Regions from separate parts of the Kitasatospora sp. NPDC054768 genome, predicted to be linked through region 2. Evidence: riboswitches for the same ligand, from Rfam matches in the RefSeq annotation. Region 2 holds a riboswitch; the other holds the start of a gene.
What was found. A riboswitch is a leader RNA that binds a small molecule or an ion and turns the genes downstream of it on or off. The one in region 2 is predicted to bind glycine.
Positions count from the first base shown of each region.

Region 1: linked by a shared signal. The riboswitch ahead of gcvP (aminomethyl-transferring glycine dehydrogenase) and the one ahead of gcvT (glycine cleavage system aminomethyltransferase GcvT) in region 2 are both predicted to bind glycine.

Region 1 is NZ_JBSHBN010000043.1:132-15,682, reverse strand. Features, by position in the region: gene ACWGKU_RS15800 (aminotransferase class I/II-fold pyridoxal phosphate-dependent enzyme) at 1-1,044, opposite strand, end outside; gene ACWGKU_RS15795 (pyridoxamine 5'-phosphate oxidase family protein) at 1,079-1,750, shown strand; gene ACWGKU_RS15790 (FMN-binding negative transcriptional regulator) at 1,765-2,514, shown strand; gene ACWGKU_RS15785 (sugar porter family MFS transporter) at 2,632-4,044, shown strand; gene ACWGKU_RS15780 (dienelactone hydrolase family protein) at 4,102-4,803, shown strand; gene ACWGKU_RS15775 (MFS transporter) at 4,914-6,182, shown strand; gene ACWGKU_RS15770 (HAD domain-containing protein) at 6,283-6,810, shown strand; gene ACWGKU_RS15765 (CPBP family intramembrane glutamic endopeptidase) at 6,788-7,576, opposite strand; gene ACWGKU_RS15760 (glutamate--cysteine ligase) at 7,683-9,188, opposite strand; gene ACWGKU_RS15755 (hypothetical protein) at 9,567-10,139, shown strand; gene ACWGKU_RS15750 (DUF5999 family protein) at 10,596-10,787, shown strand; gene gcvP (aminomethyl-transferring glycine dehydrogenase) at 10,908-13,808, opposite strand; glycine riboswitch at 13,912-14,044, opposite strand; glycine riboswitch at 14,046-14,149, opposite strand; gene ACWGKU_RS15740 (PRC and DUF2382 domain-containing protein) at 14,376-15,551, shown strand, end outside.
Region 2 is NZ_JBSHBN010000002.1:2,930-18,480, forward strand. Features, by position in the region: gene ACWGKU_RS00670 (enhanced serine sensitivity protein SseB C-terminal domain-containing protein) at 421-1,347, opposite strand; gene ACWGKU_RS00675 (enhanced serine sensitivity protein SseB C-terminal domain-containing protein) at 1,465-2,268, opposite strand; glycine riboswitch at 2,526-2,627, shown strand; gene gcvT (glycine cleavage system aminomethyltransferase GcvT) at 2,856-3,977, shown strand; gene gcvH (glycine cleavage system protein GcvH) at 4,078-4,458, shown strand; gene glyA (serine hydroxymethyltransferase) at 4,539-5,807, shown strand; gene ACWGKU_RS00695 (L-serine ammonia-lyase) at 5,970-7,337, shown strand; gene ACWGKU_RS00700 (MDR family MFS transporter) at 7,418-9,067, opposite strand; gene ACWGKU_RS00705 (NADPH-dependent FMN reductase) at 9,090-9,698, opposite strand; gene ACWGKU_RS00710 (TetR/AcrR family transcriptional regulator) at 9,844-10,596, shown strand; gene ACWGKU_RS00715 (nuclear transport factor 2 family protein) at 10,631-11,083, opposite strand; gene ACWGKU_RS00720 (EamA family transporter) at 11,245-12,189, opposite strand; gene ACWGKU_RS00725 (hypothetical protein) at 12,626-13,885, shown strand; gene ACWGKU_RS00730 (RloB family protein) at 13,898-14,533, opposite strand; gene ACWGKU_RS00735 (AAA family ATPase) at 14,481-15,551, opposite strand, start outside.

The DNA of each region.
Region 1 (15,551 bases), on a different contig from region 2:
GGCCACCCGGTCCGCCGGCGCGGCGTCGCCGCGCCACAGCTCGGCGACGGTGCGCTGCAGCAGGTGGCTGACCCAGCCGGCGCCCAGCCGCATCCGGCCGGCCACCCGCCCGATCGTCTCCGCGTCGCCGACCGCCACCGAGACCCGCAGGTCCGGCCCGTACGCCTTGGCCGCCGAGCGCACCACCGCCCAGTTCCGGGTGCCGGGGCCGACCAGCGGGTGGTACGGCTGGTCGACCATGCCGTGCCCGTGGTCGTCCTCGATCAGCAGCACCCCGGGGTGCTCGGCCAGTACGGTCTTCAGCGCCTCGGCCCGCCGCGCGGTGAGCGCCGCTCCGGTCGGGTTCTGCGCCCGGCTGGTGACCACCACGGCCCGGACGCCCTCGGCCAGCGCGGCGGCCAGCGCCTCCGGCAGCGGGCCCTCGTCGTCCAGCCGGACGGGCACCTGCTTCAGGCCCAGCGCGGGCAGCAGGTCGAGCAGGCTGCCCCAGCCCGGGTCCTCGACGGCCACCGCGTCGCCGGGGCGCAGCCGGGCGCCGAGGATCCGTTCGATGGTGTCCAGCGAGCCGGAGGCGACGGCGATCGGGCCGCCGGGCAGGCCGTCGGCCTCGAAGGAGGCGCGGGCGAGCGCGAGCAGCTGCGGGTCGACGGCGGCGTGCCCGTACAGCACCGGGTCGGTGCGCGCGGCCTCGGCGGCGGCCGCGAGGGCCGGGGCGAGGTCGGGCAGCAGGGCCGGGTCGGGGTTGCCGGTGGACAGGTCGCGGGCGTGCGGCGGGACGGGGATGCGGATCTGGTCGCGCGGGGTGAGCGCGGGCCTGGGCAGGATGCGGCTGCCCTTGCGGCCGGCGGTCTCGATCACGCCGCGGTCGCGCAGCAGCCGGTAGGCCGCGGCGACGGTGTTGGGGTTGACGCCCAGTTCGGCGGCGAGGTCGCGCAGCGGGGGCAGGGCGGTTCCGGGGGCGAGTCGCCCGCTGCTCACGCCCTGCTCGATGTGGGCCGCGATTTCGCTGGCGCGTCGCCCCTTCAGCGGATAGTCTCCTAGCACAAAGCAAATTATGCACTAGTACGTAGAGGATGTCATGTCAGCCACCCCGGAAGGGTCGCCCAGCTACTCCCGCACCGCCAGGACCACCCCCACCCGCTACCGGGACCGGGCCACCTGGGAGCAGGAGGCGATCCACGCCATCCTCGACAGTGCCTACATCTGCCACCTCGGCTTCGTGGTCGACGGCGCCCCCGTGGTGCTGCCGACGATCTTCGCCCGGGTCGGCGGCCGGCTCTACGTCCACGGCTCCACCGGCAGCCGCCCGATGCGCAACGCCTCCGGCGAGCAGGGCATGCCGGTCTGCGTCACCGTCACCCAGGTCGACGCGCTGGTGCTGACCAAGTCCGCGTTCAACCACTCGGTGAACTTCCGCTCGGTGGTCGCCCACGGCACCGCGCACCAGGTCACCGACCCCGAGGAGCTGGACATCGCGCTCGCCGCCCTGGTCGACCACGCGATACCGGGGCGCTCCGCCGAGGTCCGTCCGGCCAACGCCAAGGAGCTCGCCGCGACCGCCGTCCTCCGGCTGGAGCTGGACGAGGTCTCGGCCAAGACCCGCGAGGACGGCGCCGACGACGACCCGGAGGACGCCGACCTGCCGTACTGGTCCGGCCTGATCCCGGTCACCGCGGTGCACGGCACCCCCGAGCCGCACCCCGGCACCACCGTCCCGCTCCCCGCGCACCTGCGCGGCTACCCCCGCTGACGGGAGGCGCACCCGTGCTGATCAGATCCTGGGACCGCGGCGACGAGGCCGAGTGGCGGGCCTGGCTCGCCGAGGGCCGCGACTTCGGCCTGCTCGCCGCCAACGGCGGCCCCGGCGAGGGCCCGGTGCTGGTCCCGACCCACTTCCTGCTGGACGTCGAACACGGCGAGATCCTGCTCCACCTCGCCGCGCCCAACCCGCTGCTGGCCGCCGTCCGGGCCGATCCGAAGGTCACCCTCGCGGTCACCGACGGCTACGCGTTCGCGCCGGGCCACTGGCGCGGCGCCCCGGGCACACCCACCAGCTACTACGCCTCGGTCCACTTCCACTGCACCGCCGAGGTGGTGGAGTCCGCGGCCGGCAAGGCGGAGATCCTCAACCGCCAGCTGGCGCACTTCCAGCCGGAGACGCCGGAGGTCCGGGTGGTGCCCGGCGAGGGCGAGTTGGCCCGGCAGCTGCCCGGGCTGCGCGCGCTCCGGCTGACCGTCGACGAGGTGCGGGCCAAGTTCAAGTACGACGACAAGAAGCCGGCCGAGGCACAGTACGCGATCGCCGACCGGCTCGCCGAGCGTGCCGGCGGCCCGGGGCGCGGCCGGGACCAGTACGCCGCCGCCCGCGCCCAGTTGCTCCGCCGTCACCGGCGGCGCACCGACGGACCGCGCACCGCACCGCAGGGCCCCGCCGGCCCCCTGGACAACGCCCCGCACTCCGACCTCCCGCGCACCAGCGGACGGCGCACCGACGGGCCGCACGCCACCGGCTGACCCCGGATCACCCGGTCGGCCGCCAACTCGGGCAGGTCGGCCGCCGCGCTGCTCGAATGTGAGACGAGCCCTGCCCACTCGGCGTCGGAGCGGGCCCGTCGACCCCCGGGAGCGCGCGTGTCCTCAGTCAACAGCCAACGGGCGGCCGGCGAGGCCCACCTCGGCCACGTGGTGTTCATCTCGGCGGCCGCCGCCATGGGCGGCTTCCTGTTCGGCTACGACAGCGCGGTGATCAACGGTGCCGTGACGGGCATCCAGAAGCACTTCGCGGTGGGCCACGGCACCACCGCCTTCGTGGTGGCCATCGCCCTGCTCGGCTCGGCCCTGGGGGCGGTGCTCGCCGGCCGGCTCGCCGACCACCTCGGCCGGGTCCGCACGATGCTGCTGGCCGCCGCACTGTTCGCGGCCAGCGGCATCGGCTCGATGTTCCCGCCGAACATCGAGACCCTCGCCGCCTGGCGCGTGGTCGGCGGCATCGCGATCGGCATCGCCTCGGTGATCGCCCCCACCTACATCGCCGAGGTCGCCCCGACCGCCTACCGCGGCCGGCTCGCCTCGTTCCAGCAGATGGCTATCGTGCTCGGCATCACCGTCTCCCAGCTCGCCAACTGGGCGCTCAACCAGGCCGCCGGCGGCGAGTCCACCAACCACCTCGGCGGCATCCAGGCCTGGCAGTGGATGCTCGGTGTCGAGGCCATCCCGGCCCTGGTGTACGGGCTGATGGCGCTCGCCATCCCGGAGTCGCCGCGCTTCCTGATCGCCGACCACCGCGAGGAGCAGGCCCGCAAGGTGCTGGCGGAGGTGGAGGGCGAGGGCGTGGACCTGGACGCCCGGGTGGCGGAGATCCGCTCGGTGCTGGAGTCCGCCCACAAGCCCCGGCTCAAGGACCTGCTCGGCGGCCGCTTCGGCCTGCTGCCGATCGTCTGGGTCGGCATCGGCGCCTCGGTGTTCCAGCAGTTCGTCGGCATCAACGTGATCTTCTACTACTCGTCCTTCCTGTGGCAGTCGGTCGGCATCAACGAGTCCAACTCGCTGCTGATCAGCCTCTCCACCTCGATCATCAACGTGATCGGCACGGTGATCGCGATGGCCCTGGTGGACCGGATCGGCCGCAAGCCGCTCGCCCTGGCCGGCTCGATCGGCATGGCGGCCGCGCTGGGCACCGCCGCCTGGGCGTTCTCCTACCGGGAGGGCACCGGCAGCACCGCCACCCTGGACAACACCCACGCCACCGTCGCCCTGATCGCGGCGCACGTCTTCGTGCTCTGCTTCGCCTTCTCCTGGGGCGTGGTGGTCTGGGTCCTGCTCGGCGAGATGTTCCCCAACCGGATCCGCGCGCTGGCGCTGTCCGTCGCCGCCTCGGCGCAGTGGATCGCCAACTGGGCGATCACCGTCAGCTTCCCGGACCTCGCCGACTGGAACCTCTCGGCGACGTACGTCATCTACGCGGCCTTCGCCCTGCTCTCCATCCCGTTCGTGGTCTTCTGCATCAAGGAGACCAAGGGCCGTGCCCTGGAGGAGATGGGCTGACCCGGCCCACCCCGCCGAACACCCGCCGCACGCGGCCCGACCCACCGAGAGGAAGCCATGCCTGACGAGGGCGGCTCCCGGCAGAACATCACCTTCCCGAGCAACGGCCGCACCGCGCACGGCTACCTGGCCCGCCCGCCGCAGGGGGTCGGGCCGGGCCTGGTGGTGGTGCAGGAGTGGTGGGGGCTCACCTCGCACATCGCCGACATGGCCGACCGCTTCGCCGCCGAGGGGTTCACCGTCCTGGCCCCCGACCTGTTCGGCGGCGCCACCACCCACGACGGCGCCGAGGCCGCCCGGTTCAAGCGCGAGCTCCCGGTCGACCGGGCGGTGGAGGACCTGGCCGGGGCCGTCGACCACCTGCTCGCCCTCGACGGCGTGGTCGGCGACGCGGTCGGCGTGGTCGGCTTCTGCATGGGCGGCGGCTTCGCCCTGCTGCTGGCCGCCCGGGCCGGCGACAAGGTGGCCGCCGTGGTCCCGTTCTACGGCCTGCCGCCCGATCCGGACTTCGACTACCGCGGACTGACCGCCCATGTGCTCGGCCACTTCGGCGAGTTGGACGGCTCGATCCCGATGGCCGCCGTGGACGAGGCGGCGATCCGGATCGGCGAGGCCACCGACGTCCGCCCGGAGATCCACTTCTACCCGGCCGGGCACGCCTTCATGAACGACGAGAACCTGATCGGCACCCACGACCCGCTCCAGGCCCGGATCGCCTGGCGCCGGACCCTCACCTTCCTCTGGGGCCACCTCGGCTGAGGGGGGCCACCTCGGCCGATGGGGCCGGCTCGGCCGAAACCCCACGCTCCGGGCCCTCCGGGCGGGTAAACCGGATGGACACCCGTACGGCCCCACGGCATAGTCTCCGGGTGCCGACCCCACTCCCGTCCCCGCGCCGCTTCGCCTGGGCGAGCCGCAACTTCCGCATCCAGACCGCCGCCACCGTGATCAGCGGCCTCGGCAACGCCGGCGCCCCCATCGCCACCGCCTTCGCCGTGCTCGGCACCGGCGGCACCACCACCGAGGTCGGCTACGTCACCGCCGCCCGGCTGGTGCCCACCGTGCTGCTCATGGTGGTCGGCGGCACCCTCGCCGACCGGCTGCCGCGCCACCTGATCATGGTCGCCGCCAATGTGTTCAGCGGGGTCTCCCAGGCGGTCCTGGCCGCCCTGGTGCTGACCGGGGAGGTCCGGCTCTGGCAGATGCTGGCGCTCTCCGCGGCTGGCGGGGCCGGCTACGCCCTCTACTCCCCCGCCTCCGGCGGCATGATCATGCAGGCCGTCCCGCAGGAGCACGCCGCCCGCGCCTTCGCGGTCTTCCGGATGGGCCTCAACGCCTCCCAGATCGGCGGCGCCGCCCTCGGCGGCGCCCTCACCGCCGCCGTCGGCCCCGGCTGGGTGCTCGCCCTGGACGCCCTGTGCTTCCTGGCCGCCGCCGCCCTCCGCTTCTTCCTGGAGCCGGAGCAGGGCCCCGCGTCCACCGGCACCAGCATGCTGCGCGATCTGCGCGAGGGCTGGCGGGAGTTCGCCTCCCGCCGCTGGCTCTGGGTGATCGTGCTCCAGTTCTCCGTGCTGGTCGCCTGCATCAACGCGGTGGAGTCGGTGTACGGGCCGACCGCCGCCAAGGAGCGGCTCGGCGGCGCGGGCGCCTGGGGCCTGGCGATGTCCGCCTACGGCGTCGGCCTGGTGGCCGCCGGCGTGCTGATGACCCGCTGGCGGCCCCGCCGGATCCTGCTGGTCGGCAACTGGGGGGTCTTCCTGTTCGGCGTGCCCGCCGTCGCCCTCGCCGCCGAGGTGCCGCTGCCGCTGCTGGTCGTCGCGATGTTCCTGTCCGGCGTCGGTGTCACCGTCTTCAGCGTCAACTGGATGGTCGCGCTCCAGCAGGAGATACCCGAGGAGATGTTCTCCCGGGTGTCCGCGTACGACGAACTCGGCTCCTACTCGCTGGCCCCGGTCGGCACGGCGCTGGCCGGCCCCGCCGCCGTGGCGCTCGGCCTGTCCGGCGCGCTCTGGGCGTGCGCCGTCGCCTGTCTGGTGCTCAGCGCGGTCGTCCTGCTGGACCCACAGGTCCGCCGGCTGAGCCGTCGGAGCACGTCGGACGCACCGGTGCCCGTCGGCGAGCCCGCGCCCACCCCGTGAGCGCCCCGTGCGCCCCGCGTGCGCCCGCCCGCGGGCAACCGGAGGTGTGCGAGGGTCGTCCGAACAGGCAGGAAACACCACCGCATCCGAGGGGCCACCGGTGCCGAAGCCACTGCTGTTCCTGGACGTCGACGGCGTCCTGAACCCGGTCTGCCCGCACCCGGACGCCGGGTTCGACGCCCACACCCTGTTCGGCTACACCGTCCTGCTGTCCGCCCGGCACGGCGCCTGGCTGCGCGAGCTCGCCGGAACGTACGACCTGGTCTGGGCCACCACCTGGGAGGAGCACGCCAACACCCACATCGCCCCCGCGATCGGCCTGGACCCGCTCCCCGTGGTCACCTTCACCGGCTACGTCCCGCAGCCCGGCGACCCGCGCGTCCCGCTGATGGAGCTGTTCTCCGCCGCCAAGTGGGCCCCGCTGCTGCGCTACGCCGACGGCCGGCCGTTCGCCTGGGTGGACGACGTCATCCCGCCGCGGCTGGTCCGCCGCTCCCAGTGGCGCCGGGACCGCCTGCTGCTGCCCGTCGACCCCGGCCAGGGCCTGGAACGCCGGCACGTCGACCGACTGCTCGCCCGTCCGCCGCGCGGCCAGGCGCTCTCGCTCAAGGGGTCGGAAGCCAGCTGACGTGCCCGGCCAGCAGGGCGTACCCGACGAAGGCCACGGTGTCGATCAGCGCGTGCGCCGCCACCAGCGGCATCACCCGCCCCCAGCGCCGGTACAGCAGGCAGAACACCACGCCCATCACCATGTTGCCGATCAGCCCGCCGACCCCCTGGTACAGGTGGTACGAGCCGCGCAGCACCGAACTCGCCACCACCGCGGCGGGCCACGACCACCCCAACTGCCCCACCCGGCGCAGCAGGTAGCCGAGGACGACGACCTCCTCCAGGATGGCGTTCTGCCAGGCCGACAGCACCAGCACCGGTACCCGCCACCACACGTCCGGCAGCCCGGACGGCGCCACCGTGAGGTTGTACCCGGCCGCCTGCGAGGCCAGGTAGAGCGCCAGCCCCGACCCGCCGATCGCGGCCGCGACGGCGGCGCCCCGCCCCAGGTCGCGCAGCTTCTGCCCGAGGTCGAAGCCCAGCACCCGCAGCGTGACGCCCTCGCGCACCAGCAGGTAGCCGACCAGCACCACCGGCATCAGCCCGCGGCCGATGTAGTACAGCTGCCAGACGAGGTCCAGCCAGGGCCGCCCGGGCGCCCGCGAGCCGTTCAGCGTGGCGACCTGCTGGCCGAGCTTGAGCGGTTCGGTGAGCGAGCCGGTGAAGCTGATCAGCGCGCTGATCCCGCTGGCCCCGAGGGAGAGGCCGAGGACGATCAGCAGTTCCGCGCCGAACAGCCGACGGGTGGGCTTCGCGGTCTCCGGCGCGGTCGGGACGGTGGTCACGGGGGCTCCAGCGGAGGGGCGGTCGCTCCGGCCGTCGGCCGACCGCCGGAGCGATCATCCTGACACAGCCGCCGGGACGCCCCGGCGGGGAGGCGGGTTCCGGGGGTCAGCCCACCGGCCAGGTGTGCACCGGCTCCCCGCCGCGCATGTGTTCGGCGTAGCGCCTGGTCATCGCCGCGAGCGCGGCCGGCCGGTCCATCCCGTACTGCTCGCGCAGCCGGTGGAAGGTCGCGACCTGCCAGGACGCGCCGTTGGCGCGGCGCAGGCAGCGCTGCTCGATGATGCCCAGGTAGCGGTCCCGGTCGGCGGGCTCCACGCCCCACTCGTCGAGGCCCTGGTGGGCCATCGGCAGCAGCTCGTTCAGCACCAGGTCGACGGCGGACACGGTCTGCAGCCCGCCGCCGCGCCCGGCCCGCCCGGAGCGCGGCCACTGGAACACCGCGTCGATGCCGTACCGGGCGCCCTGCTGGAAGTTCTCGTCCGCCCGTTCGAACGGGAGCCGGGTCCAGATCGGCCGGGGCTGCTCGGCGAGCACCCGCACCAGCCCGTAGTAGAAGGCGGCGTTGGCCAGGGTGTCGGCCACCGTGGGCCCGGCCGGCAGGGCCCGGTTCTCCACCCGCAGGTGCGCCACCCCGCCCGCGATGTCGTAGACCGGGCGGTTCCAGCGGTAGATGGTGCCGTTGTGCAGCCGCATCTCGGCGAGCCTGGGCGCGCCGCCGGAGGCCAGCACCTTCAGCGGGTCCTCGTCGTCGCAGATCGGCAGCAGCGCGGGGAAGTACCGCAGGTTCTCCTCGAACAGGTCGTACGCCGAGTCCACCCAGCGCTCGCCGAACCAGGTGATGGGGCGCACGCCCTGCGCCTTGAGCTCCGCCGTCCGGGTGTCACAGGCCTGCTGGAAGAGCACCGGACGGGTCTCCCGCCACAGCTCCCGCCCGAACAGGAACGGCGAGTTGGCGCCGAGCGCGAGCTGCGGCCCGCAGATCGCCTGGGCCGCGTTCCACACCGAGGAGAACCGCTCCGGGGTCACCTGGAGGTGCAGCTGGAGCGAGGTGGCGGCGGCCTCGGCCACCATGGTGATCGACTCCAGCTGGAGGCGCTCGACCCCCTCGATGTCCAGGGCGATGTCCTCGCCGCGGGCGGCCAGGATCTGGTCGCTGAGCAGGCTGTACCGCTGGTTGTGGCTCATCGCGTCGAGCCCGGTGTGGGCGTGTTCCAGGGTCGGCAGGATGCCCACCATGACGATCCGGGCGCCCGCCTCGGCCGCCCGCCGGTCGGCGTAGCGCAGCCCGGTGTCGATCTCCTCGCGCAGTTCCTCGAAGACGTGCCCGCAGAGCCGGTGCGGCGTGATGTTGACCTCGATGTTGAAGCGGCCCAGTTCGGTCTGGAAGTCGCTGGAGCCGATCGCGCTGAGCACCTGCGCGTTGTTCATGGCCGGCAGGCCCTGCTCGTCGGCCAGGTTGAGCTCGATCTCCAGGCCCATCACCGCCCGCGGCCGGTCGAAGCGGTCCTCGCGGAGCATCCGTCCGAGCGCTTCGAGACACGCGTGGAGCTTGCGCCGGTACAGGTGTCGGTCCGCCAGTTCCGCGCGAGTCGCCACGACCTTCTCGCCCACGGTCCCCTCCTCCAGAGCCACCCCGTCGAGCACCCGGTCGACCGACCGTGCAACCATCATGCCCACCTCGAAGATCGATACCCGAATGCGCCTACTGGCTTGCATTGCAAGGCATCTGACGGAAAATCAGACGAACTGTAGACTTGCCCGGCGCCACAGCCTGTGATAAACAGATCACCCTGTGCATCTGTTCGAATTGGTACAGCGCTCCGGCCGGTCCGCCTCGCCCCGAAGGCCCTCGTCGACGGCGGCGACCGCGCCGGCACCGCGATCCTGCACAACCGGACACTGCCGGGCCCCGTCACCGAAGACGCGTCGCCCGCCACGCCGGTATGCCGCACTCGCACGCCGATCTCGCTTGGAGAGGCGGACCCCGCCATGACTCTGCAACCCCCCCAGCCCCCGCCGAGCGCACTGCGCGCGGTCCTGGGCGCGCTCGACTCGGAGACCGCGCTGCGCCAGCCCGCCGCCGCAGCACTGCGTCATCCGACCGGCCCGCTGCTCCCCGCCCACCCCCTCGCGGTGCACGTCCTGACCGGCGGGCGCCCGGAGCTCCCGGCCGCCCGCCGCACCGGCTGGCGCTTCCTGATCAAGGACGGCGCCGAGGTGGCCGCCGCCGCCGAGGTGGTGCAGAGCGCCGAGGGCCACACCTTCTCCCACTTCACCGCGGGCCCCTACCTCGACTCGACGGTCCGGGCGCTGCGCGAGGCCTGGCAGCTCGCCCAGACCTCCCGGACCCGCCAACAGCCGCGGCTGCTGACCTTCCCCGGCCAGTACGCCACGGCGCTGTGGCTGCACAGCCCCGACGGCGACCCGGCCGCCGACCTGCTGATCCCGCTGGCCCCGGCCCCGCTCGGCGTCACCGCGCACCGCGCGTGCCCGGCCGCCGAACTGCTGCCGCTGCTCGCCCGCGCCCCGCTCGCCAGGCCGCTGCTGCTCGGCTCCTCCTGACCCACCGACGCCCCCTCGGGCCGCCGGGCCCCCCCGGCCGGGGGCGCGGGGGCGTAAGCGACCGCGCCCACGGCGCCCCGCGGGGCCCGGCACAGGCGGGCCACCCGCCCCCGCGGCTCCTCACCCGAACGGCGACCACCCGTCCGGGCCATCCGGCATGGCCTCATCGGGCCATGCCCCGACTCACCCACTGGTGCGCCTTTTCCCGTCGGCCCCACCTGAACGGGTGATCTCTACCCGGGAGTTGTGGCGCATGTCACGAAATCCCTGCGCGCGGGTCCCGGGATGCCGACACTGGGAACCAGCGTGGAAGGACCCCCTGTCCTACCCACTTGAACGCCGGTCCACACTTGGCCGGCGTGCGGACAGGATCCGACCACCGCGGCGGTTCCGGACGGCACGGCCTCCGGCGACCGCACCACGGGGAGGATCGCAGAGCGAAGCGAGGGTACGCGTATGTGCCAGCACCGTCCTGAGTGCCCATCGGCCGAGTCCGAGGACCGCGAGGCGGCCGCGTCGGTGGCCCGCCATCCGGAGCAGGGCTGGAGCCTGCTCTGCAACGGCGTCGTCCTGTTCGAGGACACCGGAGAGCTGCTGCCCGACGGCCGGGTGATCGCCCCGCGCCGCCCCGTCGCCCACGCGGCCTGACCACCCGTCCGGCCGTACGGCGGGGGCAGCCGCCGACTCGACGGCACCACGGGCAGGGCCCCGGCGGAAACTCCGCCGGGGCCCTGTCGCGCGGGTCGGACCTCCGAGGGCCCGGTCCGGTCAGACGCCGTACTCGTCCAGCGGCGGGCAGGAGCAGACCAGGTTGCGGTCGCCGTAGGCGCCGTCGATCCGGCTCACCGGCGGCCAGTACTTGTCCGCCGGGTTCACGCCGGCCGGGAAGACCGCCTCCTGCCGCGAGTAGCCGTGCGCCCAGTCGCCGGCCAGCGTGGCGGCGGTGTGCGGGGCGTTGCGCAGCGGGTTGTCGTCGGCCGCCCACTCGCCCGAGCCGACCTTGTCGATCTCGGCCCGGATGGTGATCATCGCGTCGCAGAACCGGTCGATCTCGTACAGGTCCTCGGACTCGGTCGGCTCGATCATCAGCGTGCCGGCCACCGGGAAGGACATCGTCGGCGCGTGGAAGCCGTAGTCGATCAGGCGCTTGGCGATGTCGTCCACCGTCACGCCCGTCTCCTTGGTCAGCGGGCGCAGGTCGATGATGCACTCGTGCGCGACCAGCCCGCCCGGGCCGGTGTAGAGCACCGGGAAGTGCGGCGCCAGGCGCTTGGCGATGTAGTTGGCGTTCAGCACCGCGACCTGGGTCGCGCGCTTGAGGCCCTCGCCGCCCATCAGCCGGACGTACGCCCAGGAGATCGGCAGGATGGCCGCCGAGCCCCACGGCGCGGCCGAGATCGGGCCCACGCCGGTGGCCGGGCCGGCCTCCGCCTGCAGCGGGTGGTTCGGCAGGTACGGCGCCAGGTGGGCGCGCACCGCGACCGGGCCGACGCCCGGGCCGCCGCCGCCGTGCGGGATGCAGAAGGTCTTGTGCAGGTTCAGGTGGGAGACGTCCGCGCCGAACTTGCCCGGCTTGGCGAGGCCGACCAGGGCGTTCAGGTTGGCGCCGTCCACGTACACCTGGCCGCCGGCCTCGTGCACCAGGGCGCAGATGTCGGTGATCTGGGTCTCGTACACGCCGTGGGTGGACGGGTAGGTGACCATCAGCACCGACAGGTTGTCGCGGTGCTGCTCGATCTTGGCCTTCAGGTCCTCGACGTCCACGTCGCCGTCGACCAGGGTCTTCACCACGACCACCCGCATGCCGGCCATCACGGCGGAGGCCGCGTTGGTGCCGTGCGCGGAGGACGGGATCAGGCAGACGTCGCGCTGGGTGTCACCGTTGGCGTGGTGGTAGGCGCGGACGGCCAGCAGGCCGGCCAGCTCGCCCTGCGAGCCGGCGTTCGGCTGGATCGAGACGGCGTCGTAGCCGGTCACCTCGACCAGCTGCTGCTCCAGCTGGCGGATCAGGGTGAGGTAGCCCTGGGCCTGGTCGATCGGCGCGAAGGGGTGCAGCTGGCCGAACTCCGGCCAGGTCACCGCCTCCATCTCGGTGGTCGCGTTGAGCTTCATGGTGCAGGAGCCCAGCGGGATCATGCCGCGGTCCAGCGCGTAGTCCCGGTCCGACAGGCGGCGCAGGTAGCGCAGCATGGCGGTCTCCGAGCGGTGGCTGTGGAAGACCGGGTGGGTCAGGTACTCGTCCTCGCGCAGCAGCGCGGCGGGCAGCGCGTCGGCGGTCTCGGGGACCTCGACCGGCTCGACGCCGAACGCGGCCCAGACGCCGGCCAGGTGCTCGCGGGTGGTGGTCTCGTCGGTGGAGACGGAGATCCGGTCCGCGCCGTCCTGGAACAGGTTGATGCCGTTGGCACGGGCGGCGGCGGCGATCTCGGCGGCGCGGCCCGGGACGACGGCGGTGACGGTGTCGAAGAACTCGCCGTGCAGCAGCTCGACGCCGCCGGCCCGCAGGCCCTCGGCGAGGGCGGCGGCGTAGCGGTGGGTGCGGCGGGCGATGTCGGCCAGGCCGTCGGGGCCGTGGTAGACGGCGTACATCGAGGCCATCACGGCGAGCAGCACCTGGGCGGTGCAGATGTTGCTGGTGGCCTTCTCGCGGCGGATGTGCTGCTCGCGGGTCTGCAGCGCCAGGCGGTAGGCGCGGTTGCCGTCGACGTCGACGGAGACGCCGACCAGGCGGCCGGGCAGCGAGCGGGCGTACTCGGCGCGCACCGACAGGTAGCCGGCGTGCGGGCCGCCGAAGCCCATCGGCACGCCGAAGCGCTGCGAGGTGCCGCAGGCGATGTCGGCGCCCAGCGAGCCCGGGGACTTGAGCAGGGTCAGCGCGAGCAGGTCGGCGGCGACGGCGACGATCGCGCCCAGGCCGTGCGCCTGCTCGATCACCGGGGTGAGGTCGCGGACCACGCCGGTGGCACCCGGGTACTGGAGCAGCACGCCGAAGACGCCGCGCTCGGCGATCTCGGCCGGGATGCCCTCGGACAGGTCGGCGACGACGACCTCGACGCCGGTCGGCACGGCGCGGGTGTTGATCACCGCGACGGTCTGCGGCAGGGTCTCGGCGTCGACCAGGAAGACGCCGCCCTTGACCTTGGTGACCCGGCGGGCCAGCGCCATCGCCTCGGCGGCCGCGGTGCCCTCGTCCAGCAGGGAGGAGCCGGAGGTCGGCAGGCCGGTCAGGTCGGAGACCAGGGTCTGGAAGTTCAGCAGCGCCTCCAGGCGCCCCTGCGAGATCTCCGGCTGGTACGGGGTGTAGGCGGTGTACCAGGCCGGGTTCTCCATGACGTTGCGCAGGATCACCGGCGGGGTGAAGGTGCCGTAGTAGCCCAGGCCGATCATCGGCTGGAGCACCTGGTTGCGGCCGGCCAGCTCGCGCAGTTCGGCGAGGACCTGGGCCTCGGACCGGCCCGCGGGCAGGTCCAGGGCGGTGATGGAGCGGATCGCCTCGGGCACCGCGGTCCCGGCGAGCTCGTCCAGCGAGCCGTAGCCGACGGACGCCAGCATCTTCTCCTGCGCGGCGGCGTCGGGGCCGATGTGGCGGTTCTCGAAGGGGCTGGCCAGCTCAAGCTCGGTGAGGGTCGAGGCGCCGGTGAGGCGTCCCGCGTTCGGCTGGGCGTTCATGGTGGTCGAGGCCTCCTGGTCACGGACCGGCGGGGGTACGCACGCCGGCCGGCTCCACCGCTGCGGGCAGCGGACGAGCCTGGGCGCGCGGACCCGACAGGCCTCCCCCTCTGTCATCGGGACCTGAGAGCTTCACCCGCACGGAGCGCTGTGGGCGCTCCGCCGGCTTGCACCGTCGGTGAGGGTGGTGATCGCCGGCTTCCGTGCCGACGCTCCTGCCCTGCTTTCCAGAGTGACCTACCCCACACGGTACGGATGCCTGAGAGATTCCGGGGAGGAGTTGCTCCTTCGGCGCTCCGACCAGCGGTTTTCGTGATCGGAGACTCTCCCGAGCGGGCTCTGCGGTCGCCGCCCAGGGTACCAGCGGGAGGCCCCCCGATCACGGGTGTGTCTGGTCACTGGAGGTCTACGCGCGTCCCCCGGACGGTCCAGCGCCGCCCCCGGACGGCGCACCCGGGGTCGCGCTCGTCCGATTCATGGCTTTTGGTGTGAAGTGGCGGACGGAATCGGGTGCTCCGGCCGCCTTCCTGCGGGAGTTCCGCAGGTTCAGCGCGCGGGAGGAAAGAAGTGCAGACGGACATCGACCCCCGGGACCTCATCGGCCACAAAGCCGTCGACCGCAACGGAGACAAGATCGGCACGGTCGACGAGGTCTACCTGGACGACGCCACCGGCCGGCCCGAGTGGGCCGCGGTCCGGACCGGCATCTTCGGCCGGGACGCCTTCGTCCCGCTGACCACGAGCGAGTTCGCCGGCGACGAGCTCCGGGTGCCGTACGACAAGTCGCTGGTGAAGGAGTCGCCGGACTTCGGCGTCGGCCAGCACCTGTCCCCCGCCCAGGAACTCCAGCTCTACCGCTACTACGGGCTCGACACCCCGATGGACAGCCGCCCGAACGGCGAGAACGGGAGCCGGCCCAGGCAGCCCGACCTCGACTTCGGCACCACGGCGGCGGCCGCCGCCACGACGACCGCGGCGGCCCCGGCCAAGTCGCTCACCTTCCACACCCCCGAGCGGTCACCCGAGCACTCCCCCGAACCCCCACCGGCCAGGACCCCCGCTGCCGCGGCCCCCGCTGCCGCCGACACCACCAGGAGCGCCCCGGAGGCCGACATGCGGACCCTCAGCACCCCCGCGGCCCCCACGGCCTCCCCGCCGGCCGAGCCCGGCTTCGCCGCACCCGCCGCCACCACCGCCTCCACCGCTCCTGCCGTGGAGCCGAAGCCGCAGCCCGCCGCCACGCCCGTCCCCACGCTCGCCCCGATGGCCACCACCACCGCGGCCGCGACCGTCACCGCCGCCGCGAACGCCGACGCCTCCTCGTCCGCCCCCAGCAGCCCGGTCGAGGTCACCTGCCGCGAGGAGCGACTGGAGATCACCACCGAGTGGCACACCCTCGGCACCGCGAAGCTGCGCAAGTACGTGACGACCGAACAGGTGGAGCGCCGCATCCCGGTGGTCCGCGAGCGCGTCCGGGTCGAGCGGACGCCGATCAGCGACGCCGAACGCGCCACGCTCACCGAGAAGGAGATCTCCGAGGCCGTCGAGGAGGTGACCCTCCGCGAGGAACGCGCGGTGGTGCGCAAGTACCTCGCCCCCGTCGAGCGGGTCCGCCTGATCGTCGAGCGGTACACGACCGAGGAGGTGGTCCGGGAGGAACTCCGCCGCGAGAACGTCGAGATCCACGACGCCACCGCCACCCGGCCCACCGCCTCGGCCACCCCCGCCCCTTCCTCCGCCCCG
Region 2 (15,551 bases):
TGGCCGGCCCACGGGTGCCGGTCGCCGGCTTCGGCGGTGCGGCTGCGGACGTGCGGAGGTGCTTAGGAGGAGCGGGTGTTGACGGCAGTGCGTCGTGCACAGGCACTGCCACCACGCGGGATGGGCGTCGCGTGGGCGGACTGTCGGCGTGCGCGCTCGCCCTTGTGGGGTTCAAGCACGCGCGGTGCGTTGCGCAGAACTCTCTGCCATCCGAACTGGCTTGCGCCAGCCCTGCCAACCGACAGATGCCCAACTGTGATCTGCGTGCATGCACCTCCCCGGTCTTCGGCATATACCTCTTCACATGGCTGTAACTGCCATGTCAAGATGACCGGAGCACACATCCGGAAATTCGTCCGGAAAGCATCGAAGCCGACTTGACGGACAATCAAGTCGGCTTCGGGGAATGAGTTTTGGGAATCAGCGCCCGGGGTAGCCGGGCCACGGCCGCTGCGGCGGCTGCTGCTGCCAGCCCTGCGCCGGCGGCTGGGTGCCGTACCCGTAACCCGGCATCGACTGCCCCGGGTACGGCGGCGGGGGCACCGGCGGGTACGGACCGGTCGGCGGGCGGCCCGCCTCCCGGTCGAAGAACGGCCGCGCGTTGGCGCGCATCCACAGCGCCACCGGGTCGTACTCGTCCGACATCGCCACCGTCGACACCGCGAGCCCCTCCGGGGCCACCGCGATCGCGCGCTGCATCAGCGCCCGCACCGCCTCCACCGCCGGCGGCGAACTCTCGTACAGGTCGAGGCCGATGGCCAGGTACGGCTCCCCCACTGCGGGCTGCACCCAGGCCCGGCGCAGGGCCCGCACGGCGCGCACCTCGGCGGCCTGCCGCTCCAGCAGCGCGAAGAACGACTGGGCGTTCAGCTGCGGCTCGCTCAGCTTCAACGGCCCGGCCGGCAGCCGGTCCAGGCCCGCGGCGACCCGCCGCAGGTCCGCCCAGGGCACGCCGACGCCGCCGCCGGGCGCGTGCGGGTTGAGCCACAGGCCCCAGCGGGTGCGGTAGAGCGAGGCCGCGATCTCCCGGCCGGAGATGACCTCGTGGGCCCGCGCCCAGCCGGAGGCGGTCAGCTGCTCGGACGAGGTGACGGCCGGCGCGTAGCCGTGGCCGCTGATCTCCATGTTCCCGTACTGGGCGTCCGGGCTGCCCGGCGTGCCGTGCCACAGCAGCATCCAGACCTGGCCGTCCGCCAGCGCGTGCAGCAGCCCCTCGTACGCGTCGTAGCGCTCCGGCGCGACGTCGCGCAGGGCGCGCTCCAACGCGCCGGGATCAGCTCCCGGGCGCCCGGCCGGTGCCTGGCCCCAGGGCCCCGGCACACCGCCCGCTCCCGTTCCCGCACTCATGCGCCCACCTCGCCGCGCCTCTTTCCCTCAACCCGCCGGCCCGTCGGCCGTCTGCACGCACCCTATGGCGCTGCACCGGCCACCGCCACGGCGACGTGCCTTTGATACGAACCCCGCTCAGCCCCGCGAATAGAACGGCAGTACCCGGGTGAGCAGCCACTCGACCACCGGGTCGTCGGCGAGGTCGAGCAGTACGAGGTGGACGCCGCCGGGCAGCGGCGCGGTTCCCAGCGCTCGGCCGAGCGCGTCGTTCACCGCGGCCGGATCGGCCGGTGCCGCCGGGTCCAGCTGGACGCCCACGAACATCACGGTCGGCTCGCCCTCGATGCTGGCCAGCGCCCTGCGGGCGGTCAACACTCCCGGCAGTGACGACAGTTCGCCCCGGCAGGCGGCCAGGAAGTGCTCCGGGTCCTCGCCCGGCACCGGCTCGCGCAGCGCCACCCGGCCTCCGGTCGGCGCCGTGGCGTCGTCGGCGGCCTCCCAGCGGTCCCCGCGCGGACCGCGGCGCAGCTCGGCGACCCCCTGCGGCGGCACCGGGATGCCCACGGCCGCGTCCGGGTTCACCGCGATGCCCACGCCCAGCGGCAACCCGCGGGCGAACTCCCACACCGGCGCCACCGCGAAGGCCATCCCCGGCGCCTGCTGGAGGAACACCTCCTGCGAGGAGAACACCGGCACGTACGGGTCACCGCCCAGCTCGACGGTCGGCAGGTCCAGCGCCTGTCCCTGCGGATCGGCCCCGGCCGGCAGCGGCACCCACACCTGGCTGCGCGCCAGCACCTCGATCACCCTCGGCGTCGCGCCCGGGTCGCCCAGGGCCGCGGTCAGCACCTGCTCCAGCTCGTTGGCCGGCCAGGAACCGCCCGCCGGCGCCTCCTGCGGTCCGCCCCACTCCTGCTGCTGCTCCACCGGGTACCCCATGCGCCGCCGATCCCGCCCTCTGCCGCTCGGCCGCCCTCTGCTGCGCCGACGCGCAGCAGTCTAGGGCCCCGGGGCCTCCCCTTTAGGGCTCGTGTTCGGGTGCCCCGCGGGCCCCGGTCCCGGGTGCCGCCCCGGGCCCGCGTCCGGGTGCCGCGCGGTGTGACCGGGTCCCCTCTCCCCTCGCCGTCCCGGACGTGCCATGATGTGCCCGTCCGACGGCATGCGCCGCGGGCCCCCACAACTCCATACCGGCCGCTCGAACCCGCGCGGGAGAGCCCGGAGTGCCGTTCAGGCACAGCCGGCGCCGAAGGAGCAAGTCCTCCCCGGAATCTCTCAGGCACCCCTACCGCACGGGTTAGGCACATCTGGAAAGCGGCGCCCGGCCCTGTCGTGCGCCCACCCACGGTGCAAGCCGTCATGCTGTCCCCCAAGCTGGAAACAGCTGCGGGCGGTGGGCGGTGAAGCTCTCAGGTTCGACGACAGATGGGGAGACCCACGCCGCCGCATGCCCGCGCGCAGGGTCGAACCCGAGCGGGTCCGGTCCGGCGCGTGCACCCCTGAGTGCCCCGACCGAGGAGTTCCTGGCCATGTCGTCCCTCCGCCTGACCGCGCTCGACGCGCTGCACCGCGCCCTCGGCGCGACCATGACCGACTTCGCCGGCTGGGACATGCCGCTGCGCTACGGCAGCGAGCGCGAGGAGCACCTCGCGGTCCGCACCCAGGCCGGCCTGTTCGACCTCTCGCACATGGGCGAGATCACCGTCACCGGCCCGCAGGCGGGCGAGATGCTGGACCACGCGCTGGTCGGCTTCGTCTCCGCGCTGGGCGTGCTGCGCGCCCGCTACACCATGATCTGCGCCGAGGACGGCGGCATCCTGGACGACCTGATCGTCTACCGCCTGCGCGAGGACGCCTTCCTGGTCGTCGCCAACGCCTCCAACGCCCAGCTGGTCCTCGACGAGCTGATCGCCCGCGCCAAGGGCTTCGACGCCGTCGTCACCGACGACCGCGACACCTACGCGCTGATCGCCGTCCAGGGCCCGGAGGCCACCGGCATCCTGGCGAAGACCACCGACGCCGACCTGCCCGGCCTGAAGTACTACGCGATCCTCCCGGCCCGGGTGGCCGACCGCGACGTGCTGCTCGCCCGCACCGGCTACACCGGTGAGGACGGCTTCGAGATCTTCTGCCGGCCGGCCGACGCCGAGCCGGTCTGGCAGGCGCTGACCGCCGCGGGCGAGGGCCACGGCCTGATCCCGTGCGGCCTGTCCTGCCGCGACACGCTGCGCCTGGAGGCCGGCATGCCGCTGTACGGGCACGAGCTGTCCACCGACCTCACCCCGTTCGACGCCGGCCTGGGCCGGGTCGTCCGCTTCGACAAGACCACCAACGAGGGCGCCTTCATCGGCCGCAAGGCGCTGGAGCAGGCCGCCGCCGCGGCCGAGACCAACCCGCCCAAGGTGCTGGTCGGCCTGGTCTCCGAGGGCAAGCGGGTGCCGCGCGCCGAGTACACCGTGGTCTCCACCGAGGGCGAGCCGATCGGCCGGATCACCTCCGGCGCGCCGTCCCCGACCCTGGGCAAGCCGATCGCGATGGCCTACGTCGACGCCGCCCACGCCGTCCCCGGCACCACCGTCGCGGTGGACGTGCGCGGCAAGCACGAGCCCGTCCAGGTCGTGGCGCTGCCGTTCTACAAGCGCGCCCGCTGAGCCTTCGCCGGGGCCCCCGTTTTTCCGTTTGCGCACGTCGCGGCCGTCCGCGCGGCGGCCCGCTTCGTCGTACCCGCTTCCCATCCTGGAGAATGACGCCATGAGCAACCCCCAGCACCTGCAGTACACCAAGGAGCACGAGTGGCTGACCGCGGCCGCGGACGGTGTCTCCACGGTCGGCATCACGGAGCACGCCGCCACCGCCCTCGGTGACATCGTCTACGTGCAGCTGCCCGAGGTCGGCGAGACCGTGACCGCCGGCGAGACCTGTGGCGAGCTGGAGTCCACCAAGTCGGTCAGCGACCTGTACTCCCCGGTGACCGGCGAGGTCACCGAGATCAACCAGGACGTCATCGACGACCCGGCCTCCGTGAACGCGGACCCGTTCGGGAACGCCTGGCTGTTCAAGGTGCGCGTCGAGGCCACCGACGAGCTGCTCAGCGCCGACGAGTACGACGCGCTCATCAACCCCCAGGGCTGAGCCACCCGACGGGACGGGCCGCACACGGCGGTCCGCCCCGCCCCGGCCCCTTTCCCTCCTCCTCCCGGGAAGACCACACCATGACGGTTCTCAACCAGTCCCTGCACGCCCTCGACCCGGAGATCGCCGCCGCGGTCGACGCCGAGCTGCACCGCCAGCAGACCACCCTGGAGATGATCGCCTCCGAGAACTTCGCCCCGGTGGCGGTCATGGAGGCCCAGGGCTCGGTGCTGACCAACAAGTACGCGGAGGGCTACCCCGGCCGCCGCTACTACGGCGGCTGCGAGCACGTCGACGTGGTCGAGCAGATCGCGATCGACCGCATCAAGGCACTGTTCGGCGCCGAGCACGCCAACGTCCAGCCGCACTCCGGCGCGCAGGCCAACGCCGCCGCGATGTTCGCGCTGATCCAGCCGGGTGACACCATCCTGGGCCTGAGCCTGGCCCACGGCGGTCACCTGACCCACGGCATGAAGATCAACTTCTCCGGCAAGCTCTACACCGTGGCCGCGTACCACGTGGACGAGAAGACCGGCCAGGTCGACATGGCCGAGGTCGAGCGCCTCGCCAAGGAGCACCAGCCGAAGCTGATCATCGCCGGCTGGTCGGCCTACCCGCGCCAGCTCGACTTCGCCGCGTTCCGCCGGATCGCCGACGAGGTCGGCGCGCTGCTCATGGTGGACATGGCGCACTTCGCCGGCCTGGTGGCCGCCGGGCTGCACCCGAACCCGGTGCCGTACGCGGACGTGGTCACCACCACCACCCACAAGACCCTGGGCGGCCCGCGCGGCGGCGTCATCCTGTCCAAGGCCGAGTACGCCAAGAAGATCAACTCCGCGGTCTTCCCCGGCCAGCAGGGCGGCCCGCTGGAGCACGTGATCGCCGGCAAGGCGGTCGCCTTCAAGGTCGCGGCCTCGGAGGAGTTCAAGGAGCGCCAGCAGCGCACCCTGGACGGCGCCCGCATCCTCGCCGAGCGCCTGCTCCAGGCCGACGTGGCCGAGGCCGGCGCCAGCGTGCTCTCCGGCGGCACCGACGTCCACCTGGTCCTGGTCGACCTGCGCAACAGCCAGCTCGACGGCCAGCAGGCCGAGGACCGCCTGCACGAGGTCGGCATCACCGTCAACCGCAACGCGATCCCGAACGACCCGCGCCCGCCGATGGTCACCTCGGGCCTGCGCATCGGCACCCCGGCCCTGGCCACCCGCGGCTTCCAGGCCGAGGACTTCCGCGAGGTCGCCGACATCATCGCCGAGGCGCTCAAGCCCGCCTTCGACGAGACCGTCGCCGCCGCGCTGAAGGCCCGGGTCACCGCCCTGGCCGACAAGTACCCGCTGTACCCGAACCTCTGATCACTCCGGTGATCGTTCGGGCGGGGTGACCGGCCTCACCCCTCCGGCGTACCTGGCACCCCGGGGCACCGCGCACACTGGACAGTGCGCGCGGTGCCCCGTCCCGTGTCGGCCCCTCCCTGCCCGCAAGTCCTTCCACGAGACCAGACAAGGACGTCCCCCGTGGCCATCAGCGTCTTCGACCTCTTCTCCATCGGCATCGGCCCGTCGAGCTCCCACACCGTGGGTCCGATGCGCGCCGCCCGGATGTTCGCCCGCCGACTGCGCTCCGAAGGCCTCCTGGACGGGGTGACGGGGGTGCGCGCCGAGCTGTACGGCTCGCTCGGCGCCACCGGCCACGGCCACGGCACCCCGAAGGCCGTCCTGCTGGGCCTGGAGAACGCCTCGCCCCGCACCGTCGACGTCGACCAGGCCGACAAGGACGTCGAGCGGATCATCGCCGAGAAGCGGATCAACCTGGTCGGCGAGCACACCATCGACTTCGACCCGGACACCCAGCTGGTCCTGCACCGCCGCCGCTCGCTGCCGTACCACGCCAACGGCATGACCCTGTGGGCGTACGCGGCGGACGGCTCGACCCTGCTGGAGAAGACCTACTACTCGGTCGGCGGCGGCTTCGTGGTGGACGAGGACGCGATCGGCGCGGACCGGGTCAAGCCCGACGACACCGCGCTGAAGTACCCCTTCCGCACCGGTGACGAGCTGCTGCGGCTCAGCCGGGAGACCGGCCTGTCGATCTCCGGCCTGATGCTGGAGAACGAGAAGGCCTGGCGCAGCGAGGAGGAGATCCGGACCGGTCTGCTGGAGATCTGGTCCGTGATGCAGGAGTGCGTGCGGGCCGGCATGTCCCGCGAGGGCATCCTGCCGGGCGGGCTGAAGGTCCGCCGCCGGGCCGCGTCCGGCGCCCGTGCGCTGCGCGCCGAGGGCATCGGGCCGGCCAACGCGATGGAGTGGGTGACCCTCTACGCGATGGCCGTCAACGAGGAGAACGCCTCCGGGCGCCGGGTGGTCACCGCGCCGACCAACGGCGCCGCCGGGATCATCCCGGCCGTCCTGCACTACTACCTGAACTTCATCCCGGGCGCCGACGACGACGGCATCGTCCGCTTCCTGCTCGCGGCCGGCGCCATCGGCATGCTCTTCAAGGAGAACGCCTCCATCTCCGGCGCCGAGGTCGGCTGCCAGGGCGAGGTCGGCTCCGCCTGCTCGATGGCCGCGGGCGGCCTCGCCGAGGTCCTCGGCGGCACCCCCGAGCAGGTCGAGAACGCCGCCGAGATCGGCATCGAGCACAACCTCGGCCTCACCTGCGACCCGGTCGGCGGCCTGGTCCAGATCCCCTGCATCGAGCGCAACGGCATGGCGTCCGTCAAGGCCGTCACCGCGGCCCGGATGGCCCTGCGCGGCGACGGACGGCACCACGTCTCGCTGGACAAGGCGATCAAGACGATGAAGGAGACCGGGGCCGACATGAAGATCAAGTACAAGGAGACCTCGCGCGGCGGCCTCGCCGTGAACGTCATCGAGTGCTGATCACCCGCTGATCCCGACAGCCTGACGGCCCCCGGCGGAGTCCTGCTCCGCCGGGGGCCGTTTCGCGTGCCTCGGACGCGTCAGGCCTTCGTCTCCGCCCGGGCATCGGCCCGGGCTTCGGCCGGGGCATCGGCCGGGGCATCGGTCCGGGTTCCGGCTCCGGCCGGCTCCGGGGCCCGGCGCGGGCGGACCAGGCAGGCGAGGGCGGTCGCCGCGGCCGCCAGCAGGACCCCGCCCACGACCGTGCCGTGCAGGCCGCCGGTGACCGCCGCCCCGACGGCGTCGCGGACCTCCGCCGGGAGGCCGTCGAGGGAGGCCGGGGTCAGCCCGCCGCCGGTGAGCCGGCCAGCCTCGGCGGACCCGAGGCGCTCCGTGAGGGAGTCCGTGAGCCGCGCCGTGTAGACCGCGCCGAGCGCCGCCATGCCGAGCGAGCCGCCGATGCTCCGCAGCAGCGTGACCACGCCCATCGCCGCGCCCATGTCCTGGGGCGGCACGGCCCCCATCGAGGTCAGCAGGGTGCTCTGCATCACCAGGCCGAGGCCGATCCCGGCGACTGCCGTGAGGGCCGAGGCCAGGGCGATCGGGGTGTCGGTGCGCAGGAGCAGCAGCAGTGCGCCGCCGGCCAGGGTGAGCGCGCCGCCCAGCAGCGGGTAGCGCCGCTCGCCGCCCGGCCGGCCCATCAGCCGCGCCGTCACCAGCTGGGTGCCCATCATGCCGAGCATCAGCGGCAGCAGGAGCAGGCCGCCGGCGGTGGGTGAGGCGCCCCGGGCCAGTTGCAGGTAGAGCGGCAGGTAGCCGACCAGAGCGATCATCACCGCGCCGGTGAGGAAGCCGAGCACCTGCGCCACCGTGAAGTTGCGGTCGCGGAACAGCGCGGGCGGGATCAGCGGCCCGGGGGCGCGCAGTTCGGTCCGGACGAACCAGCCCAGCGCGACCAGCGCGACGAGCGCCGTGCCGAGGAGCACCGGGGAGGTCCAGGAGTAGGCGGCGCCGCCCCAGCTGCCGACCAGGGTGAGCGCGAGGATGCCGGTGGTCAGCAGGACGACCCCGGCCCAGTCGAACGGGGCGCGCACCCGCTCGGTCCGCAGCCGTACCCCGACGCCGACCGCGAGCAGCGCGACCAGCCCGACCGGCAGGTTGACGTAGAAGGCCCAGCGCCAGCTCAGCCGTTCGGTGAGGAAGCCGCCGAGCAGCGGTCCGCCGACGAAGGCGATCGGCATCAGCACGCCGACCACCGACTGCACCCGCGCCCGGTCGGAGGCGGGGACGAGCACCCCGATCACCGAGAGCGCGCCGACCATCAGCCCGCCCGCGCCGATCCCCTGGAGGCCCCGGAAAGCGATCAACTGCCCCATGTCCTGGGCGAGTCCGGCCAGCACCGAGCCCGCCAGGAACACCACCACCGCCCACTGGTAGGCGCCCTTGCGCCCGTACAGGTCGCCGAGCCGGCCCCAGAGCGGGGTGGCCGCGGCGGAGGTCAGCAGGTAGGCGGTGACCGCCCAGGAGAGGTGCTCCAGTCCGCCGAGGTCGCCGACGACGGTCGGCAGCGCGGTGCCGATGATCTGCCCGTCGAGGGCCGAGAGGAAGATGCCGAGCATCAGCCCGATGACACCGAGCAACGGCGGCTTGGGCCGCTCCTCGGCCTGCCTCTCGGCCTGACCCTCGGCCTGGCTCTCGGCCTGGCCCTCGGCCTGGCTCTCGATCTGGCTCTCGGCCGGTTCCGTGGCCATGGTCTCCGCCCCCTGCCCCGGCTCAGGCCGCGAACGGGCGGGCCCGGCGGGCGTCCCGCAGTGCCTGGGCCCACCAGACGAGCTGGTCGAGCATGGTCTTGGCGGCGGCGTCGGCGGCCGGGTCGATCGCCTTGCCGTCGGCGTCGAAGCGCTGGCCGGCGCCGTGGAAGCTGACCGTGTTGCGGATCGTCGCGGCGTTCAGCTCGGCCAGCACCACCCGGAGCTGTTCGACGGCCCGCAGGCCCCCGGACAGGCCGCCGTACGAGACGAAGGCGACCGGCTTGCCGTGCCACTGCCGGTTGTGCCAGTCGATGGCGTTCTTCAGCGGGGCCGGGAAGCTGTGGTTGTACTCGGGCGTGACGATCACGAAGGCGTCGGCCGCTTCCAGTCGGGGCGATACGGCGGCCAGCAACTCGGCGTCGCCCGGCGGAAGTTCACCGCCGAACGACGGGAAGGTGGTGGGCAGTGGGGTCTCCACCAGGTCGATCCGGTCGGCGGTCAGGTCGCCGTGGGCCTCCAGGTGGCCGAGCAGCCAGTCGGTGACCACCGGGCCGAAGCGGCCCTCGCGGGTGCTGCCGACGAGGACGGCGACCTTCAGGCTCTGCTCCATCAGGCTCTGCTCCGTGGACATGGGAATCCCCCTCCGGGACAACTGCTGTGTACGGCGTATCTGTCGGATACAACGTACACATCGGCGCGTACGTCGTCCACTGTGGATACGCCGTACACGCGGAGTGCTACGGTGGGCCCGACCCCAGTCGGAAGGAGCCCGCCCCGTGCCCGCTCAACAGGCCCCAGCCGGGGACACCCCCGCCGGCGACGACAGGCCCCCGGTCTCGCTCTGGGAGCGCCTGGCCCGCCCGGCCCCCGCACCGCGCACCACCCTGACCCCGCAGCGGATCGCCGAGGCCGCCGTCGCCGTCGCCGACGCCGAGGGCCTGGAGGCCGTCACCATGCGCCGACTGGCCGCCGAACTCGGCGTCGCCCCGATGGCCGCCTACCGGTACGTCTCCGGCAAGGACGAGCTCATCGAGCTGATGGTCGACTTCGTCTACGGCCGGCTCCCGCTGGGCACCCCCGCCGAGGGCTGGCGGGACACCATGCGCGCCCTGGCCCTCAACCTGCGGGCCATGCACCTGGCCCACCCGTGGACCGTCCGGACGGCCACCCCGTTCTCCCTCAGCCCCCACCAACTCGCCGTCCCCGAGCACGCGTTCGCCGCCCTGGCCGAACACGGCCTGGACGCCGACACCACCATGGCGGTGTTCCGCACCGTCACCGGCTACGTCCACGGCTCGGTCACCACCGAGGTCACCCTGAACACCCTGCGCCGCGAGCGCGGATGGTCCGACGGCGACCAGACCCGGGCCGGCCTCGCCCCCCGGATGAGCTGGCTGATGGGCACCGGCCGCTACCCCAACTACCAGCGCTACCTCCACGCGGCCACCCGCAAGGACGACCCCGACTGGCAGTTCGAGACCGGCCTCGACTGCGTCCTCGACGGCATCGCCGCCCACTTCGCCCTCTGACCGGCCCGCGCCGGAGGCCGGCCCGGCCGACGCCCTACTCCCCGGCCTCCAGCCGCGCGGCGACGGCACCCAGCCGCCCCATCGCATGGGCCACGCCCAGGCCGTCCATGTAGTCCCGGACGTGCACCAGCAGCCCGCCCCGGGACCGCATCACCAGCAGGCCCGGCACGGTGAACGGCTCGCCGGTGCCGGCGTGCGTCCCGACCACCTGCTGCTCGACGGTGAGCACCTCCGGATCGGCCCCCGGGTGGACGGCCACCTCCCGGATCTCCCGCGGCCGCGCCGCGCTCGGACCCCAGATCGCGCGGTACCCGGCCCGGATCTCCTCCCGTCCCCGGTACCGCTCGGGCACCCCGGGGAACAGGAACGGGAACTCGTGCACCCCGTCCTCCGCGTAGAGGTCGGCCAGGGCGTCCGCGTCCAGGTCGAGCATCGCCCGCCGGTAGCGGGCGAGCAGGTCGAGCGGGCCGGTGGCGTTGTCGGGCATGACGGGGATCCCCTCGTACGGCAAGGACGTCGGCGGCCCCGGTCGGGCCCGCCGCCGGCAAGCCCAACAGACGGGACCGCCGCCGGCAACCGGGTTCCGCGAACTTGCCTCTGCCGCACGGGAAGTCGGCCCGGCCGACGTCCCACGCAGGGGCGTCGGGCCTACCGCCGGGCGGGGAGCGCCAGGAAGGCCAGGCCGGCGGCGAGGACGGCGAGGCCGCACCAGGAGAGCGCCGGCAGGCGCTCGCCCAGGGCGGCCACGCCGAGCACCGCCGCGACGGCCGGTTCGGCGAGGGTCAGGGTGGTGGCGGTCTGGGCGGTGGTGTGCCGCAGGCCGTGGCCGAACAGCCAGTACGCGAGGAAGGTGGTGACCACCGCGAGGTGCAGCACCACGCCCGCCCCGCGCGCCGAGGCGAGCCACTCCAGGTCACCCGCGAGCAGCACCGGCAGCACGATCAGCGCCCCGCCGCCGAACATCGCGCCCATCACCCCGCCCGAGGGGTGCCCGGCCGTGATCAGCCGCCCGCCGATCAGCGAGTACCCGGCGTACGAGAGCCCCGAGAGCGCCGCCAGCAGCACCCCCAGCGGGTCCACCGCACCGCCGCCCCCGGCGAGTTTCGGGCCCAGCACCAGGAGCGCGCAGCCGAGCACGGCCAGCGCCGTGGCCCCGGCCCACCGCCCGCCCGGCCGCCCCTGCCGGGTGAGCCAGCCGAGCAGCCCGGTGAACACCGGCGCGCTGCCGAGCGCGATCACGGTGGCCACCGCCACGCCCGTACGGCCGACCGCCGGGTAGAAGGTGACCGGATACCCGGCCACCGCGACCGCGCCGGCGGCGAGCAGCCACCGTTCGCGCGGCCCGCACACTCGGGGCAGCACGCGGGCGGCGCGGTCGGTGAGGAGCAGCAGCAGCCCGCCGAGCACCAGCCCGGCGGCCCCGATCCCCGCCGCCGGGGCCCCGCCGGGCGCCAGCGAACTGGCCGTCCCGGTGGTGCCCCAGAGGACGGCGGCGATCAGGATCGGCCCCGCGCCACCGCGCGGGCGGGTGCGGCGGCTGCGGCGGGGAGTCGCGGGAAGGGAACGGGCGGGCGAGGACAAACGATTCGGCACAGTCGTGAACTTCCGTCGTCGAAAACCGTCGGGGGAACTGGTTCCGAGAACGGGCGCACGCCGTCGGCCCACGGCGGCCGCCATCGGGCCGGGCCGGGGTCGCAGGGGTCAAGCCACCGAAGCGCGCGCCCGATCAGGCGCTGAGCGGTGGCAGCACGACGTGCCAGTACAGGTTCACGGGCCCGATGCTATCCGCCCGCGCAGGAACCCGCGTAGGAAGTCGACAGGCCCGACTTCCTGCGCGGCCGCCACCGGACCGGCCGGGGGCGCAGGCGCCCCACCCGCCCCCGGGACGCCGCCCCGCCCCTCCCGGGGGCGCGTTGCCCCACGCGTGCACCGACTGCCGGCCCGGGCCGCGACGTCCGGACGTAGCGGACCGCCCATCCCCCCCTACGCTGAGTAGCGACCCATCGACACATGCCGGAAGGACCCGCCCGTGCGCCGCTCCCGCCTCGCGTTGTCCCTGGTCCTGACCACCGTGGTCGCCTCCGGCCTGGTCGCCGTCGACACCGTTCAGGACGAGCCCTACCTGTCCGTCAGCCTGCCGGTGCTCCGCGACCCGCAGGCCCAGCAGCTGCTCCACCGCATGACGGACCCGGTGCAGGACTGGGTCGAGTCCGGGGATCCGGCGGCCGTCGGCTATGCCGGGACGGTGATCGACCCGGCGAATCAGCGCGCCGACATCTACTGGAAGGGCGAGGCCCCGGCCGAGGTCCGTTCCCTGCTCGACGCGAACGCCGCGAGCGCCGGCCCCGGCTACACCGTCGACGTCCACCGGAGCCCGTACTCCCGCGCCGAGATGCGCGCCGCGATCGACCGGTTCACCGCCGGCGTGGCGCGCGACGCGTGGACGTCGATCGGCCCGCAGGAGGACGGCACCGCCATCGCGATCACGTACGCGCGGGCGAAGGCGAAGCAGCTGACCGGCGGTGACACGGCCGTGCAGGCGTACTCCCGGCAGGCCGCCGAGATCGCCGGGATGCCGGTGACGGCCGGCATCGAGGAGACCCCGGTCGCGCTGTCCGGCAGCCGGCACTCCGACAGCGCGCCGCACTACGCGGGTGCCGAGGTGAGCACCGGAAAGGCGTCGTTCTGCTCGACGGCGTTCAGCGGCTGGAAGGGCGGGACGAAGGTGGTGCTGACCGCCGCGCACTGCGGCGGCGGCCGGTACTACAACGGCACCGGGAGCTACATCGGCGACCTGTCCTCGGTCGGGGACGGCCTGGACGTCGGCATGATCGCGATCAGCGGGAGCGGCGGCGGCCGGTTCTACGACGGCGCCTGGTCGGACAGGGGCGGCTCGTCCCGGCACACGTACGGGGCCGGGCGGAACAACGTCGGGGACCTGATCTGCCTCAGCGGTGCCCAGTCGGGGTGGAAGTGCGACGTGCAGATCAAGCGGGTCGACGTGGAGACGACGAACGACGAGGGCACGAGGATCAAGCCGGTCGACGTCGCGGAGTCGAAGGGCGGCGACCGCCGGGCGATCGCCGCGAAGGGCGACAGCGGCGGCCCGGCACTGGCGAACCCGTCCGGCCCGAACGGCGACATGGAGGCCCGCGGCGTGATCGTGGCCGCCCGGTCGGAGGTCGGCTGCCCGGCCGGATCCACGGCGCACCCGACGACCTGCTACGCGCAGGTGATGTACGTGCCGATGACCCCGGTGGTGAACCGGATGGGCTTCTCGCTCTCCTGACCCGGGGGCCCTTCACGGCTGTGCCTCGCCACCTCCGATGGCGAGCGCGAGCTTCCACATGCCGGTGGACGGGTTGACCTCGTGTTCCTTCCCTGATTCGGCCAGTTGTTTCGCCCGACTCGCAGCCAGCCGCCAGTGCGGCGCGTAGAGGTCGAACTTCATGCCGGTCTTCCCGTACCCGGCCGGGAACGCCTCATCAAGGGCCGGCATGAGCTGCTTGAACGATTGAGCCGGACGGCGATAGTCCTTGAAGTGCAGCAGGAGCCACACCTCGAAGCAGGGGTTGGAGAACGCCACCTCGATGTTCTTCTTCCGCGCCTCGACTGCCGTCTGCCCCAGGTCGGGAAATTCATCGACGTCGAGCACGCACCACGTCGCGTCGTACTCGCCGTCCGCTTGGTCACGCAGGAGCACCGCGTGATCGACGACCTGGGAGGGCGACCTCGGGCATTCGACGATCTTCAGTGAAACGGCTGGATTCCGGGCACTCGACTTGAGCCCCTGAAGGTAGTCGCGCTCGGTCACCTTCGCGCCGCAGACGACCAGCAGGCGCTGCCGCGACTCCCGATGCCCCGCCCGCCTGGTCAGTGACGTGTCAAAACTGGGACGCTTGCTTCCGCTCGGCTTCGCCGCCCTTGCCATCTTCATCCCCCCGCGCCGCCACGGCGCTGGCAAAATCGTCGTCGATGTACGGCACGCCGCCGTAGCTCCCGCTGAGGTACCGCCGCTCGCGGTTCTCCTCCTGGCGCGGCTTGAAGTCGGCGAGGGCGAAGAGCTCCGTCTCACCGTGCTCGTTCTTCTCCACGAACCAGACCTGGTCCCGCCGCAGGATCTCCTCCCCGCCGGTCCGGCCGAGCAGACTGGAGTCGTGCGAGGTGAAGATCAACTGGGCGCCGTTCGGATTGGTGGCGGAATCCTGGAAGAGCCCGATCAGGCGTGCGGTGAGAACCGGGTGGAGGCTCGAATCGATTTCGTCCACCACGAAGGTTCCACCCCGTCGGAGCGCCCCCGTGATGAGGGGTGCTTGCCGCAGCAGAGCCTGTGTTCCCTCGGACTCCTCGGACACGTCCATCCTGACGATCCCGTCGCGCCCGCGATGTCCTATCCACGGGCGCATGACCTCGCGCGGCCCGTTCTCTTCGAGGCCTGCCAACCGCCACTCCGGAATGCGCGCACCGTAGCGCCTCCGAAGCTCCCCCTCGTCTTCCAGCACGCGCTCGGTGCCGCAATCGGCGATCCCGAGGTCCGCGGCACGCAGCAGCTCGATGAACTCCGGGTACCGGTCCGGGTTTTCGAGGATTCGCGCAGCCCCGAGGCGGCCCGCGCCGCCCGGCAGCCGTCGGCTGAACTGGAGGCTCCGGGCGAACCAGTCGTACACCGGGCGGAAGTCGTCCTGCCGGGATCGCGCCGCGAGGGACATGAAGAGGACATTGGGTTCGGTGATGTTCTCGACCAGCTCCAGCTCTCGCCGGTGCTGCGAGTCACCGATCTCCACCCCGTCGGCCGAACGCTCGAAGATCTTGCGCTTCCTGCCGCGGGGAAAGCTGTGCAGCCACTCGTCGACCACCCGGTCGTCGTCAACGCTGAACCCGTAGGTGTAGCGGATCCCGTCGATCAGCAGGTCCACCACGTACCAGGACGGTTCCCTGCGCGCCGCCTCTTCGAG